Regions from separate parts of the Sellimonas catena genome, predicted to be linked through region 3. Evidence: predicted binding sites of a transcription regulator. Region 3 holds the regulator's gene; each other region holds the start of a gene.

What was found. The regulator Rex, encoded in region 3, represses fermentation and respiration genes when NADH is low (regulators of the CRP and FNR family bind a similar motif). The targets are predictions, from matches to a motif close to ATTGTTAANTANTTAACAAT.
Region 1: a site for Rex is predicted at 1,555-1,574, ahead of Selli1_RS03220 (Zn-dependent hydrolase). Genes of this name have one in related genera too.
Region 2: a site for Rex is predicted at 1,602-1,621, ahead of Selli1_RS07850 (phosphotransferase family protein). Genes of this name have one in related genera too.
Region 4: a site for Rex is predicted at 2,565-2,584, ahead of pckA (phosphoenolpyruvate carboxykinase (ATP)). Genes of this name have one in related genera too.

What each region holds. Positions count from the first base shown of each region.
Region 1 covers NZ_BSBO01000004.1:109,405-112,726, reverse strand. Annotated here, with positions in the region: gene Selli1_RS03225 (PucR family transcriptional regulator) at 1-1,476, shown strand, start outside; gene Selli1_RS03220 (Zn-dependent hydrolase) at 1,614-2,855, shown strand; gene Selli1_RS03215 (NAD(P)/FAD-dependent oxidoreductase) at 2,884-3,322, shown strand, end outside.
Region 2 covers NZ_BSBO01000014.1:20,197-23,518, reverse strand. Annotated here, with positions in the region: gene adhE (bifunctional acetaldehyde-CoA/alcohol dehydrogenase) at 1-1,495, shown strand, start outside; gene Selli1_RS07850 (phosphotransferase family protein) at 1,688-2,440, shown strand; gene Selli1_RS07845 (GNAT family N-acetyltransferase) at 2,572-3,081, shown strand; gene ftsH (ATP-dependent zinc metalloprotease FtsH) at 3,189-3,322, shown strand, end outside.
Region 3 covers NZ_BSBO01000007.1:32,798-36,119, reverse strand. Annotated here, with positions in the region: gene alr (alanine racemase) at 1-420, opposite strand, end outside; gene Selli1_RS04635 (NAD(P)H-hydrate dehydratase) at 417-1,949, opposite strand; gene Selli1_RS04630 (redox-sensing transcriptional repressor Rex) at 2,046-2,696, opposite strand; gene abc-f (ribosomal protection-like ABC-F family protein) at 2,843-3,322, shown strand, end outside.
Region 4 covers NZ_BSBO01000001.1:103,438-106,759, forward strand. Annotated here, with positions in the region: gene fliB (flagellin lysine-N-methylase) at 1-620, opposite strand, end outside; gene pckA (phosphoenolpyruvate carboxykinase (ATP)) at 787-2,391, opposite strand; gene Selli1_RS00550 (low molecular weight protein-tyrosine-phosphatase) at 2,648-3,121, opposite strand.

The DNA.
Region 1 (3,322 bases), on a different contig from region 3:
GAAGAGTTTGAGAATTACATTTCAGAATTCCGGAAAAAGAAAATCAGCGGGCTGATCGTAAAGAGGGGACGTCTTGTGGAGCAGGCGGACAGAAAGATCCAGCTTTTACAGGAGTACGCAAGGAAAAACCAGATCCCGCTTCTGGATGTTCCGTTCGGAATCTCGTTTCAGAAGATTCTGGCCATCGTTATGGAGCATCTGTTCAATGAGGAAGTCACGCAGTTAAAGTATTTCAAGACGACCCACGACAACTTTACGGCGCTGACTCTTGGAAACAGCGGCTCAGACAGTATGATCCGGGACATCCTCGACATGCTGGAAAAGCTGATCCGTAATCCGGTGGCTCTCTACAACCAGAACCGGACCTGCTATGCGTCTACGTCGGGTGAGACAAAAGATCTGGAGTTTCTTGAAAATCTTCAGGACTATGATCCGGAAGTGCTGACCAACTATCAGTACTGGAGACAGGAAGGCGAGGAAGTGCAGTATCTGATCCGGATCCGGCTCAATGTGGGTGTTCAGATGTATCTGGTAGTGACGGAGAGAACAGCACCGTTTACAAAGATGGACTGCATTGCTATCGAAAATGCCATTGTGGCGCTTCAGTACGAGTTTTCCAGACAGTTCGCCATCCAGGAACTGGAGAAGAAGTTCCAGAATGATATCCTGAATAATATTCTCAACGGCAAGGTAACGTCCGAGGCGGAGATGGAGAAAAGCGCAGGACTTCTTCAGATGGACAAGGACGGAACTTACCGGGTGATTGTTTTTGGCACAAAAAATGAGGGACATTCACAGAAAGACATCAATGAAAAGCTGATGCATGTCAGTTGTCTCGAGGAAGCGGTCAGAAGGTGTCTTCCGGATCTGAAGATTCACCGGGATCTGGATAAGATTGTTGCCATCAAGGAGGCAGATCCGACGAAAACCCAGGCGGAATGCAGAAAAGAGATGCAGGAAATCCTCAGCCGAGTGCAGGCGGAGATGAAGTATCAGAATAAGAATTTAAGCGTCCGGGCGGGCGTCGGAAGGATCGTAAAGGGGATTGAAAACCTTCCGGAATCCTACAAGGAGGCGGACGATGCGCTCTCCTTCATCGACATCGCAGGAGATATTTCCGGCGACGGGGATGCTTCTGTCATGATGTTTTCCGATTTTGGAATCTTTAAGCTTCTCTGCCAGCTGGATGATCCGCAGACGCTTATGGAATATATACCGGAGTCACTGCAGAAGCTGCTTCAATATAAGAAGCCGCAGCAGGAGGATCTGATTATTACACTGAAATCGTATCTGAAAAATAATCAGAATCTTTCCAAGACCGCGCAGGAGCTTTACGTCCATTACAAGACCGCGGCCTACCGGATCGAGAAGATCGCCCGGATCACGGGCATGGATTTTGACAATGCCAATGAGATGCTTGCCGTCCGGATCGGACTGGTCGTCTGCAAAATGATAGAAAATTACAACAAAAAGTAAAAGAAGAAGATGCTTTTAGGCAGTTTATCCAATCTGGATAAACTGCCATCTTTTTTTTATCATCTTCCGCCGATGTAATTTGTTAAATAATTATCTATACTGATCTCATAAGGAAGAGCCGGAAAGGAAGGGATTACGTGGAAGTTGATGTAAAAAAAGTCATGGAACATCTGGACGAAATCTATCAGTGCGGTGCAAAGCCGGACGGCACTTTTACAAGAATGGCATACTCCGAAGAGGATAAAAGAGGAAGAGCACTTTTCCGGAGCTGGTTTGAAAAACTTGGAATTCCGACACGGGTGGACGAGGCAGGCAACCTGATTGCCCGCATGGAAGGATCCGATCCGTCACTGCCGGCGATTCTTGTCGGCTCCCACCTGGACACGGTGCCGGACGGAGGAAAGTACGATGGAGCAGTCGGATGTATGGGAGGGCTTGCCGTATGTGAGACACTCAAAGCGGCGGGACAGATGCTCCGCCATCCGCTGGAAGTCATCGTCTTTACCGATGAGGAAGGCTTCCGATTTGGAAGCGGCCTGACGGGAAGCAGCGCCATCTGCGGAGAAAAGCTGGATATCAGTCCGGATGATCTGGATATGGACGGAAGAACGAGACGGGAAGTCTTTGAAAGCTGCGGAATTGACATTGAACGTATTCCGGAGGCAAAACGGGATCCGAAGTCCATTCACTGCTTTATCGAGCTTCACATTGAGCAGGGAGGAACCCTTGATAAAAACCAGATTCCGGTAGGAATCGTATCCTCCATTGCAGGCGTGAGCCGGTACGAGGTGACTATCACAGGCGAGGCAAACCACGCAGGAAGTACGATGATGGAGGACAGAAAGGATGCCCTTGTAGCAGCATCGCAGTTTATCGCAGAAGTGCCGAAGACCGTGAAGGCCTGCGGCAACCCATACACCGTAGCGACGGTGGGGACGATCCGGGTGACACCGAATTCTGTCAATGTGGTGCCGGGTACCTGCACATTCCAGCTGGAGATCCGGGATCAGCATGCGGAAGTTATGAAAGAGATCGAGACGAAGATGTTTGCATATCTGAAGGAGATCTGTGAAGAGGGAGGCTATACTTACTCCGTTTCCCCGATTTCCTACCACGCGCCGGCCCCGATGCACGAGGCGGTCAAAGGCGCGATCGAGCGGGCCGTGAAACGGACCGGAACGAAGTACACGGTGCTCCCAAGCGGAGCATTCCACGATTCCCTGCTGATGACAGGGTTCGTACCGACGGGCATGATTTTCGTGCCGAGCGAAAAAGGAATCAGCCATTCCAGATATGAATTTACAAAAGAAGAAGATATCGGACGCGGCTGTAATGTATTACTGGAAACTGTTTTAGAAGCAGACAATATGAAAATGTAATGAAAAAGAATAGAAAGGAGAACATCTTATGGAGAAGAAAAAAATTGGAATCATCGGCGGAGGAATTTCCGGAACATGTCTGGGCTATCATTTAAGCCTCTATGACAACGCGGAAGTGATCGTATTTGAAAAAGCTACGATCGGCGGAGCTTCCACAGCTAAATCCGCAGGAACAGTATGTCTTTTTGATGACTCTCTGAAAAACAGATACTGGGACGTAAGACTTTACGGATTTGAATCCTATCTGAAAATGGAAGCGGAAGAAAAAGGATCCGCTGGATTTGACAAGACCGGCACACTCGTTGTCGCTACAAACGAGCAGGTAGAAGCAACAATCAAAACCGGTATCGCACTTGCAAAAGCAGCAGGATATTCAGGTGAATATATCACAGATAAAGACAGAATCAAAGAGATTCTTCCGGACATCTCCACAGAAAATATTCTTGGAGCCGGATATACACAGGATG
Region 2 (3,322 bases), on a different contig from region 3:
ACATACTTCTTCCCTGTACATCAATACAGCAGAGAAAGAAAAAATGGCTAAACATGCTGCAGCAATGAAGACCTGCCGTATCCTGATCAACACACCTTCTTCCCAGGGTGGTATCGGTGATTTATACAACTTCAAACTTGCTCCATCTCTGACACTTGGATGTGGATCCTGGGGAGGCAACTCCGTATCCGAAAACGTAGGAGTGAAACATCTGATCAACATTAAGACAGTTGCCGAGAGGAGAGAGAATATGCTTTGGTTCAGAACACCTGAAAAAGTTTACTTTAAAAAAGGATGTATGCCGGTGGCTCTCGACGAGCTCGGAACAGAGATGCACAAGAAGAAAGCATTTATCGTTACTGATACATTCTTATACAAAAATGGTTATGTAAAACCGATCGAAGAGAAACTCGATGAGATGGGAATTCAGCATACATGCTTCTACGAAGTGGCACCTGACCCGACTTTACAGTGCGCACTCAAAGGTACAGACCAGATGAGAGCATTCGAGCCGGATACAATTATCGCACTCGGCGGCGGATCCGCAATGGACGCAGCAAAGATCATGTGGGTAATGTATGAACATCCGGAAGCAAACTTTGAAGACATGGCTATGGACTTCATGGATATCCGGAAGAGAGTTTACAAATTCCCTAAGATGGGAGAGAAAGCTTACTTTGTAGCAATCCCGACTTCTTCAGGTACAGGTTCCGAGGTGACACCGTTCGCGATCATCACAGACGCTGACACAGGTGTAAAATGGCCTCTGGCTGACTACGAATTACTTCCAAACATGGCGATCGTTGATGTTGACAACATGATGACACAGCCGAAAGGACTGACAAGTGCATCCGGTATCGACGTTATGACACATGCGATCGAGGCATATGTATCCATCATGGCTACAGAATATACAGACGGTCTTGCATTAAAGGCAATCAAGACAGTATTTGATTACCTTCCGGCAGCTTACGAAAAGGGAGCAGCAGACCCGATTGCGAGAGAGAAGATGGCAAACGCTTCCTGTATGGCAGGTATGGCATTCGCCAACGCATTCCTTGGACTGAACCACTCCATGGCTCACAAACTTGGTGCGTTCCACCACATTCCGCACGGTGTGGCAAATGCGCTGCTTCTGACAAACGTAATCCGCTACAATGCTGCAGAAGTACCGGTTAAGATGGGAACATTCTCACAGTACCAGTATCCGCACGCTCAGGCAAGATATGCTGAGGCGGCAAGATTTGCAGGAATCTGCGGCAAAGATGATGCAGAGACAGTAGAATTATTCTGTGAAAAACTGGAAGAATTAAAGAAAGCAATCGGAATTCCGAAAACGATCAAAGAATGGGGCATCAAGGAAGAAGACTTCCTCGCTACACTGGACGAAATGGTAGAACAGGCATTCAATGACCAGTGTACAGGAGCAAACCCGAGATACCCGCTGATGAGCGAAATCAAAGAGCTTTACCTGAAATCCTACTACGGCAACTAAATGATATTCGTACTTCATATGCAAGGTGTGGCAGGAATTGCGCACCTTGCATATTTTGTAAAAAAATCGTATAAAATGTGCAGTCAATATATAAAATAACGAAAAGTTTGTTAAAAAATTTACCAATATAAGAATGTTATGGTATAATAAGGATAAATCGAAGATCAGTTTTGACAGACAGGAGGTAATCTTATGAAACTGGAAAATGTAATCGTAGAACGCCCATACAAAAAAGTATACCGTTGCGACGAGGGGATCGCGAAAGTTTTTGAACCATCTCATCCAAAGGAAGATGTATTTAATGAAGCGCTCAATCAGGCAAGAGTCGAGGCGACAGGGTTAAATATTCCAAAGGTAAAAAGTGTAAATGAAATTGATGGAAAATGGGCACTTGTCATTGATTATAAAGAGGGAAAGACACTCGAAGAGCTGATGCAGGAAAATCCGGATAAGATGGACGAGTACATGGAGCAGTTTGTGGATCTTCAGCTTGAGATTCACAGCAAGACAGCACCGCTTTTAGGAAAACTCAAAGACAAACTGAACCGCCAGATCAACAGTCTGAAAGATGTGGTGGATGCTACGACCAGATATGAACTCCTGACAAGACTGGACAGCATGCCAAAGCATCACAAAGTATGCCATGGTGATTTCAATCCAAGCAACGTGATCGTAGGAGAAGACGGATCCCTCTATGTGGTTGACTGGGCTCATGCCACACAGGGAAACGCAAGTGCGGATGCAGCCATGACCTACCTTCTGTTTGCACTGAAGGATCAGAAGCTCGCTGACAAATACATGGATCTGTTCTGCAGGAAGAGCGATACGGCAAAACAGTACGTACAGCAGTGGCTTCCGATCGTTGCGGCAGCACAGCTTACAAAGAAACATACGATGGAACAAGATTTCCTTATGAAATGGATCGATATCTTCGATTATCAGTAAATGATTATGAATTTACACACGCCGGACCTTGCGGGTCCGGCGTATTTATTTCGGCCGGGACCTTTAGAAAGACTGGTTTTATCCGGAGGAAAAACGTGATAAAATGGAAAGACACAAAAGGGGGACGAAATATGGTAATCAGAGAAACAAAAAAGGAGGATCTGAAACAGGTCATGGAAATTATCAGGATGGCCCAGAAGCTTTTTAAAGAGAGCGGGATCAATCAGTGGCAGGATGGCTATCCAAACAAAGAAGTTCTTCTGGGAGATATCCGGAAGAGACAGAGCTACGTGGCAGAAGAAGAGGGGAGACTGATCGGTACAGCGGTGCTTTCTCCTGAAGGAGAGAGTACATATGAAAAGATAGAGAAAGGAGAATGGCTGACGGGACCGGATGCGGACTATGTCGTCATTCACAGAATCGCGACACACAGCGATTACAAAAGGCGCGGAACAGCCGGCAGTTTTTTGAAAAAAGCCGAGGATCTGGGCAGAGAACATGGAGCCGGGAGTATTCGGATTGATACGCATCCGGACAACCGGATCATGCAGAACTGGTTGAAAAAGAACGGTTTTTCCTACTGTGGATGGATCTGGCTTGTAACCGGAGATCTGCGCTATGCCTATGAAAAGTTGTTATAAAGTGGTAAGAAAGTATATACTTTTTTTAGAAAAGCTTTAGATTTCTTCCATGGTTTCTACACAGACGCCATGCTATACTAAAACAAGAAAATGAAGGGAGATACGCAATGAAAGAAGTTAAATCACCTAGAAAACCTTTTATCATATATGCGCTCGTGGTTGCGGTAGTCATCCTTCTGCTGAACGGGCTGTTGTTCCCGAACATACTGGAGCAGAGGACGGAAGAAGTCGATTACGGCAC
Region 3 (3,322 bases):
AAATCCGAGTCTTGACATCCCCGTGTCCAGCTTGACGTGAATCCATGCTTTTTTCTGCTTTACGGATGCCAGGGCGGAGATCGCTTTCGCAGACTCTTCAGTGTAGACTGTCATGCGTATCTCGTTTTCCACCGCCTCCTCATACTGCTCCGGAAAAGTACATCCGAGAACAAGAACCGGTTTCTCAATTCCTGCCTTTCTCAGAAGCACCGCCTCGTCAAGCGTTGCGGTCGCGTATCCCCAGACACAGTCCAGATTCTGAGTCTCTTTTGCGATCCGTGATGCCCCGTGGCCGTAACCGTCCGCTTTTACTACCAGAATCATCTTCGTATCCGGCGAGATATGTTTCCTCATCTGTTCTATATTATATGTAATATGATTCAAATTGATTTTTGCGCATACTCTGCTGTACTTTTTCATTTTGACTGAACCTTTCTTCGCTCGATTTCCTGTAAAACAGCTGATGCCATCTCGATCAGGTCCCCGGCAAGCACGCTGTGCGCCCCGAGTTTTTCCCTTGCCTCGTCTCCGCACAGCCCGTGTATAAATACACCAAGCGCCGCAGCGTCAAAGCGGTCCATTCCAAGGGCCAGGCAGCCTGTAATCATACCTGCAAGTACATCCCCGGAACCTGCTTTTGCCATCGCACCGTTCCCGGATGTATTCAGATATGGAATCCTGCCTTCTCCTGCCACAACTGTTCTGGCATCTTTTGCTGTTAGTATTATATTATAGGTTTTGGCATACTCTTGCGCAAGTCCAATCCTGTTTTTTTTCGTTTCTTCCGTCGTTTTCCCAAGAAGACGCGCGAATTCCCTGATGTGAGGCGTAAAGATCAGGCTGCTTCCCGCTGCTTTTAGATATGTGTTTCTTCTTTCTTCTTCCATTCCGGAAATTAGATTCAGGCCATCCGCATCCATCACGCAGTATTTTCTGTGCGTGCCCAGATACACGAGCAGATGTTCTATTATCATACCGGCCTGTATATCCGTCCCCAGTCCACATCCGGCGCAGATCACATCCGCCCAGTTCAGAAGTTCCTCCAGCTGGTTTTCCAGATCCTCTCCGTAAGGCGTTATGACTGCTTCCGGCAGGGTTGCCTGAAGTACTTCCCGGTTGGATTCCGGCGTCAGTATACGTACCAGTCCGCTTCCCATCCGGTATGCCGCCTTCGCGGAAAGAATCGCGGCGCCTGCCATGCCCTGGCTTCCGGTAATCATCAGCACTTTTCCGTAAGTTCCTTTATGTGCATCGTCTTTTCGCTGCGGACAGAGCCTTCCTACGTCCTTTCTTTCATAAGTCAGATACCGTGTTCCTTCCACGCCGCCGCGCAGATAAATTCCGATATCTTCCACACAGACCTTTCCGGCGCAGAAAGCTCCCGGATACAGAACCATCCCTGCCTTCTGGTATGCAAATGTCACCGTCAGATCCGCGCGAAATGCCGTCCCCAGAATCTCTCCGTTCCCCGCATCAATTCCGGACGGAATATCCACCGCTATTTTCGCTGCGTCCAGTCTGTTCATCTGCTCCAGAATCCCCGCGTAGCGCCCTTCGACCGGCCTGCTCAGTCCGATACCAAATACAGCATCAAATACAGCGGTGTAGCTCTCCTCCGGGATCTCCCGCCTGACAGTTCCTCCGACCGCCTTGAAAATCTGAATCTGTGTCTTTGTCTCTTCGGTACAATGGTCCGGATTCCCAACCAGTACGACGGTCACGCCGTACCCTTTTTCCAGAAGCAGTCTTCCCACTGCAAACCCGTCGCCCCCGTTGTTTCCGCTTCCGCACACAATCAGGCTTTTCGACAGGTTAAGCCTCTCCCTTTCGGCTGCCTCTACCACTTTCAGAGCCGCCCGTTCCATCAGGACAAGAGACGGAATCCCGATCGTCCCAATCGTGTATGCATCCGCTGCTTTCATTGTCCTGCCATCAATGATATATTTCATCTTTACCGCTCCTTTCCCCGCTTTCATTCCGGGATACAGAAAAAAGACGCGGAGTCCCGCATCTGTTGTACGAATCTCTCACGTCCTTCTTTTCTCTTATTTTTTCTTCTGATGTTTTTCCTCATAGCGGAGTACATTGTAGGAGAGCCGCATCAGACTCTCGGAAAGATGTACGTTTTCCACAACAACATTATCCGGAAGATTCAGATCCGTATGCGCAAAATTCCAGATTGCACGGATACCGTTTTCCACGAGCATATTGGCTACTGCCACCGCCTTCGTCTTCGGTATCGTCAGAATCGCAATTTCAATGTCATTATTCCTGATGAAACTTTTCAGCTCGTCCATCATACGGATCTCGATTCCGCGGACCGTAACACCTGCCAAAGTCGGGTTGACATCAAACAGACCCTTCAGCATAAATCCGCTGCGCTCAAAAGCGGTATAGTTTGCCAGCGCCTGTCCAAGGTTTCCGGCTCCGATAATAATCATATTATGTTCTCTGTCCAGCCCCAGGATCTTTCCAATCTCCGAGTGCAAATATTTCACATTATATCCATACCCCTGCTGACCAAAACCGCCGAAATTATTCAAATCCTGGCGGATCTGGGAAGCAGTGACTTTCATGCGTTTGCTCAAGTCGTTGGAGGAAATGCGCTCTACACCGTCTTCCAGTAATTCTCCCAAGTATCTGTAGTATCGAGGCAGTCTTCTGATAACTGCCTGAGAAATTCCTCTTCCTTCCACTTTTAGCACCTTCCTGTTCTTTTCAATACTTTTATTATATGTAATACTTGAAATAAAGTCAAACTTATTATGGGATTTTATGTTGTATTTTGTACAAATTCCGTTATAATGAATACGGTACTTTTGTTTTATCAGAGGAGGATACTATGATACTTGCATGTCACAATCTGGAAAAATCGTTTGGGGACCAGGTCATTGTAAGACATGGCTCTTTTCATATAGAGGATCACGAGAAAGCGGCTCTGACAGGTTTAAACGGTGCCGGAAAATCTACCATTTTGAAAATGATTACCGGAGAGATTCCGGCAGATTCCGGGGATATTATTCTCGCAAAAGGGAAACAGCTCGGGTATCTTTCCCAGCATCCCATGACGGACAGCACACGTACAGTCTATGAGGAAATGCAGACTTCCAAACAGTATCTGATCGATATGGAAAGCCAGATCCGCAAAATTGAGGCGGAGCTTCAGACTTTATCCGGATCTCATCTGGAGGACAGGCTTGCCGCTTATCACAATCTGACTTCCCGGTTTGAACGGGAAAACGGCTATGCCTATCAAAGTGAAATCACCGGAGTCCTGAAGGGACTGGGATTTACAGAAGAAGATTTTGAAAAGCCGGTCGCT
Region 4 (3,322 bases), on a different contig from region 3:
TGCCGGATCTGCTCCAGCTCCTCCTCAATTCCGAAAAGTCCTCCCTCTTCCAGCGCTTTCTGGCAGACCTTTCCTGCCGTCAGGCAACGCTTCATCCGGACCTCTGCCGCCTCTTCGCGGTTTTGTATCATCCTGAACAGGATTTCCCTTATCTCATTTAAACTGGAATATAATAAGAAATCAAAAGATTCGTCCGGCTCCGGCTCGCTCTCCCCGGTCTCCTCCGTCAGAAAGGTAAGCGGCTCCTCACACTCAAGAATCATCCTCGCCGCCTCGGGACAGGAAAGGGACAATGACCACTCTCTGACGTCCTCATACTCCTCCACATGTCTCGGATACATCCTGCAGGTACTGCAAAGATACTCCTCGCCAAGCTCCTCGTATAGATCACAGAGATTCTTCTCATTCAGACAGCTGCATCTCCCGTCAAACTGCAGGAATGCTCCCTCTTCCCAATCAATGGATGTCATAAGCCGGTTTCCGAAACCACCTTCTACCCGGCTGTATTTCAAAAGAGACTCCTCATCGATCATGATCTGCCATCCGGCACAACAGGTGTCCGGGCAGCGATCTGCAATACATTGAAATTGATCATAGAAATGCGGCTTTACATACAGCATACGTTTCCCCTCTTCGTGACTTACTTCGACATCTTCTTATCTTAACGGATTTTACCTGTAATGTAAAGAACTCAGAAACAAATTCTCTCAGAAAATATGAATCTGAAAAAGGGGTGAAAAGAACCGGGTGCGACAACTGTCACACCCGGCAGATTTCTTTGCCTTCTTATACCTGCGGTCCTGCAGAAACAAGTGCTTTTCCTGCTTCGTTTCCTTCGTATTTCTGGAAGTTCTTGATGAATCTCTGAGCAAGATCCTTTGCTTTTGTCTCCCACTCGGAAACATCAGCGTATGTATCACGAGGGTCCAGAATATTTGTGTCTACACCCGGAAGTTCTGTCGGTACTTCAATATTGAAGTACGGGATCTTCTTTGTCGGTGCTTTTAAAATATCACCGCTTAAGATCGCATCGATGATACCGCGGGTATCTTTGATGGAGATACGCTTTCCTGTTCCATTCCATCCTGTGTTAACAAGGTAAGCTTTTGCTCCGCTCTGTTCCATTCTCTTTACGAGCTCTTCCGCATATTTTGTCGGATGCAGCTCCAGGAATGCCTGTCCAAAGCATGCGGAGAATGTAGGTGTCGGCTCTGTGATACCACGTTCTGTACCTGCAAGCTTTGCAGTAAATCCTGACAGGAAGTAGTACTGTGTCTGTTCCGGTGTCAGAATGGAAACCGGAGGAAGTACTCCAAACGCGTCTGCGGAAAGGAAGATAACTTCCTTTGCAGCCGGTGCTGCGGAAACCGGACGTACGATCTTTTCAATGTGGTCGATCGGGTAAGATACACGTGTATTTTCTGTTACGCTCTTATCCGCAAAATCGATCTTTCCGTCTGCATCCAGAGTTACGTTCTCAAGAAGAGCGTTTCTCTTGATTGCATTGTAGATATCCGGCTCAGATTCTTTATCCAGATTAATGACCTTCGCATAGCATCCACCTTCGAAGTTGAAGATACCATTGTCATCCCATCCGTGCTCATCATCACCGATCAGAAGACGTTTCGGATCTGTGGAAAGTGTCGTCTTACCTGTTCCGGAAAGTCCGAAGAAGATAGCTGTGTTCTCTCCGTTCATATCCGTATTTGCAGAGCAGTGCATGGAAGCAATGCCCTTTAACGGAAGGTAGTAGTTCATCATGGAGAACATACCTTTCTTCATTTCTCCGCCGTACCATGTATTTACGATAACCTGTTCACGGCTTGTGATATTGAACATAACGGCTGTTTCAGAATTCAGTCCAAGCTCTTTATAATTTTCTACTTTTGCCTTGGACGCATTATATACGATGAAGTCAGGCTCGAAATTTTCAAGCTCCTCTTTCGTAGGCTGGATGAACATATTTGTAACAAAGTGTGCCTGCCATGCTACTTCCATGATAAAACGGATTGCCATCCGTGTATCCTTGTTTGCACCGCAGAATGCATCTACAACGTAAAGCTTCTTGCCGGAAAGTTCGTCAAGCGCAATCTTCTTTACTGTTTCCCATGCTTCCTGTGTAGCAGGATGGTTGTCATTTTTGTATTCATCAGAGGTCCACCATACTGTATCTTTGGAATTCTCATCAACTACGATGAACTTGTCTTTTGGAGAACGCCCTGTGTATTCACCAGTCATGACATTGACAGCACCCAGTTCACTTACCTGTCCCTTTTCAAAACCTTCCAGACCCGGTTTGGTTTCTTCTTCGAATAATAATTCATAAGAAGGGTTATGTACAATTTCCGTCGTGCCTGTGATGCCGTATTTGCTTAAATTCATTTCTGCCATCTCACATCAAACCTCTTTTCTTTCATTATTTTACAGAAAGTAAAGCCTCTTTACTCCCTTTTACCATTATACATGATAAGTCAATGAAATCAACCAAAAAGTTTTCTTATTTAACGCAGGAAAGCGCATTTTTATCGATCTGCACAGAAATTCAGACAATTTCGATTTATTATTTAGTCATTTTTTTAACAAAGTATCGCTGCTTCCTGTACGCTTTTTTTGTATGCCTTTTCCTGTCCAACACACTGTCGATTTTCTATCTGATTCTTCCGCTCTCCATGATCTGAGCAAGGAGCGCTTCGCACCCTTCCCTCACATCCCGGTAGGTCGCATCAAAATTACCCGTGTACCATGGGTCGGCAATGTCCTCCCCTGCCCGACCGGTAAAATCCAGAAGCCGGCATACCTTGCCCTCCGGATCGCCATTTCCGATGATCCGGTTAATATTGCGGATATTCCACGAATCCATACCGATCAGGTAGTCAAACTCCTCGTACTCCTCCCGTCTCATCTGGCGGGCCCGGTGGCCTCCACATGGAATACCGACCTCACGCAGCTTCCTCTGAGTGCCCGGATGAACCGGATTGCCGATCTCCTCTCTGCTGGTGGCAGCGGAATCAATGTAAAACTGGTCCGAAAGTCCCGCCTCGGACACCAGGTATTTCATAACGTATTCAGACATTGTGCTGCGGCAAATATTACCGTGGCATACAAACAGTATTTTTATCATTTTTTTGAAACTCCTTTTTTATCTTTTAAATGCAACGATTTGCCATACTTATGCAACCAAATGTAACGATTTGCCACTTCGGCATTTTTCCCTTGAATCCGGTACTTCGAGGCATTTTCAAGCATTTTGACAACCGTTTTACAACAAATTTGTTGTAAAATTGTTGTAAAACAGCCCTTTTTTTACAACTTTGCCACCGGG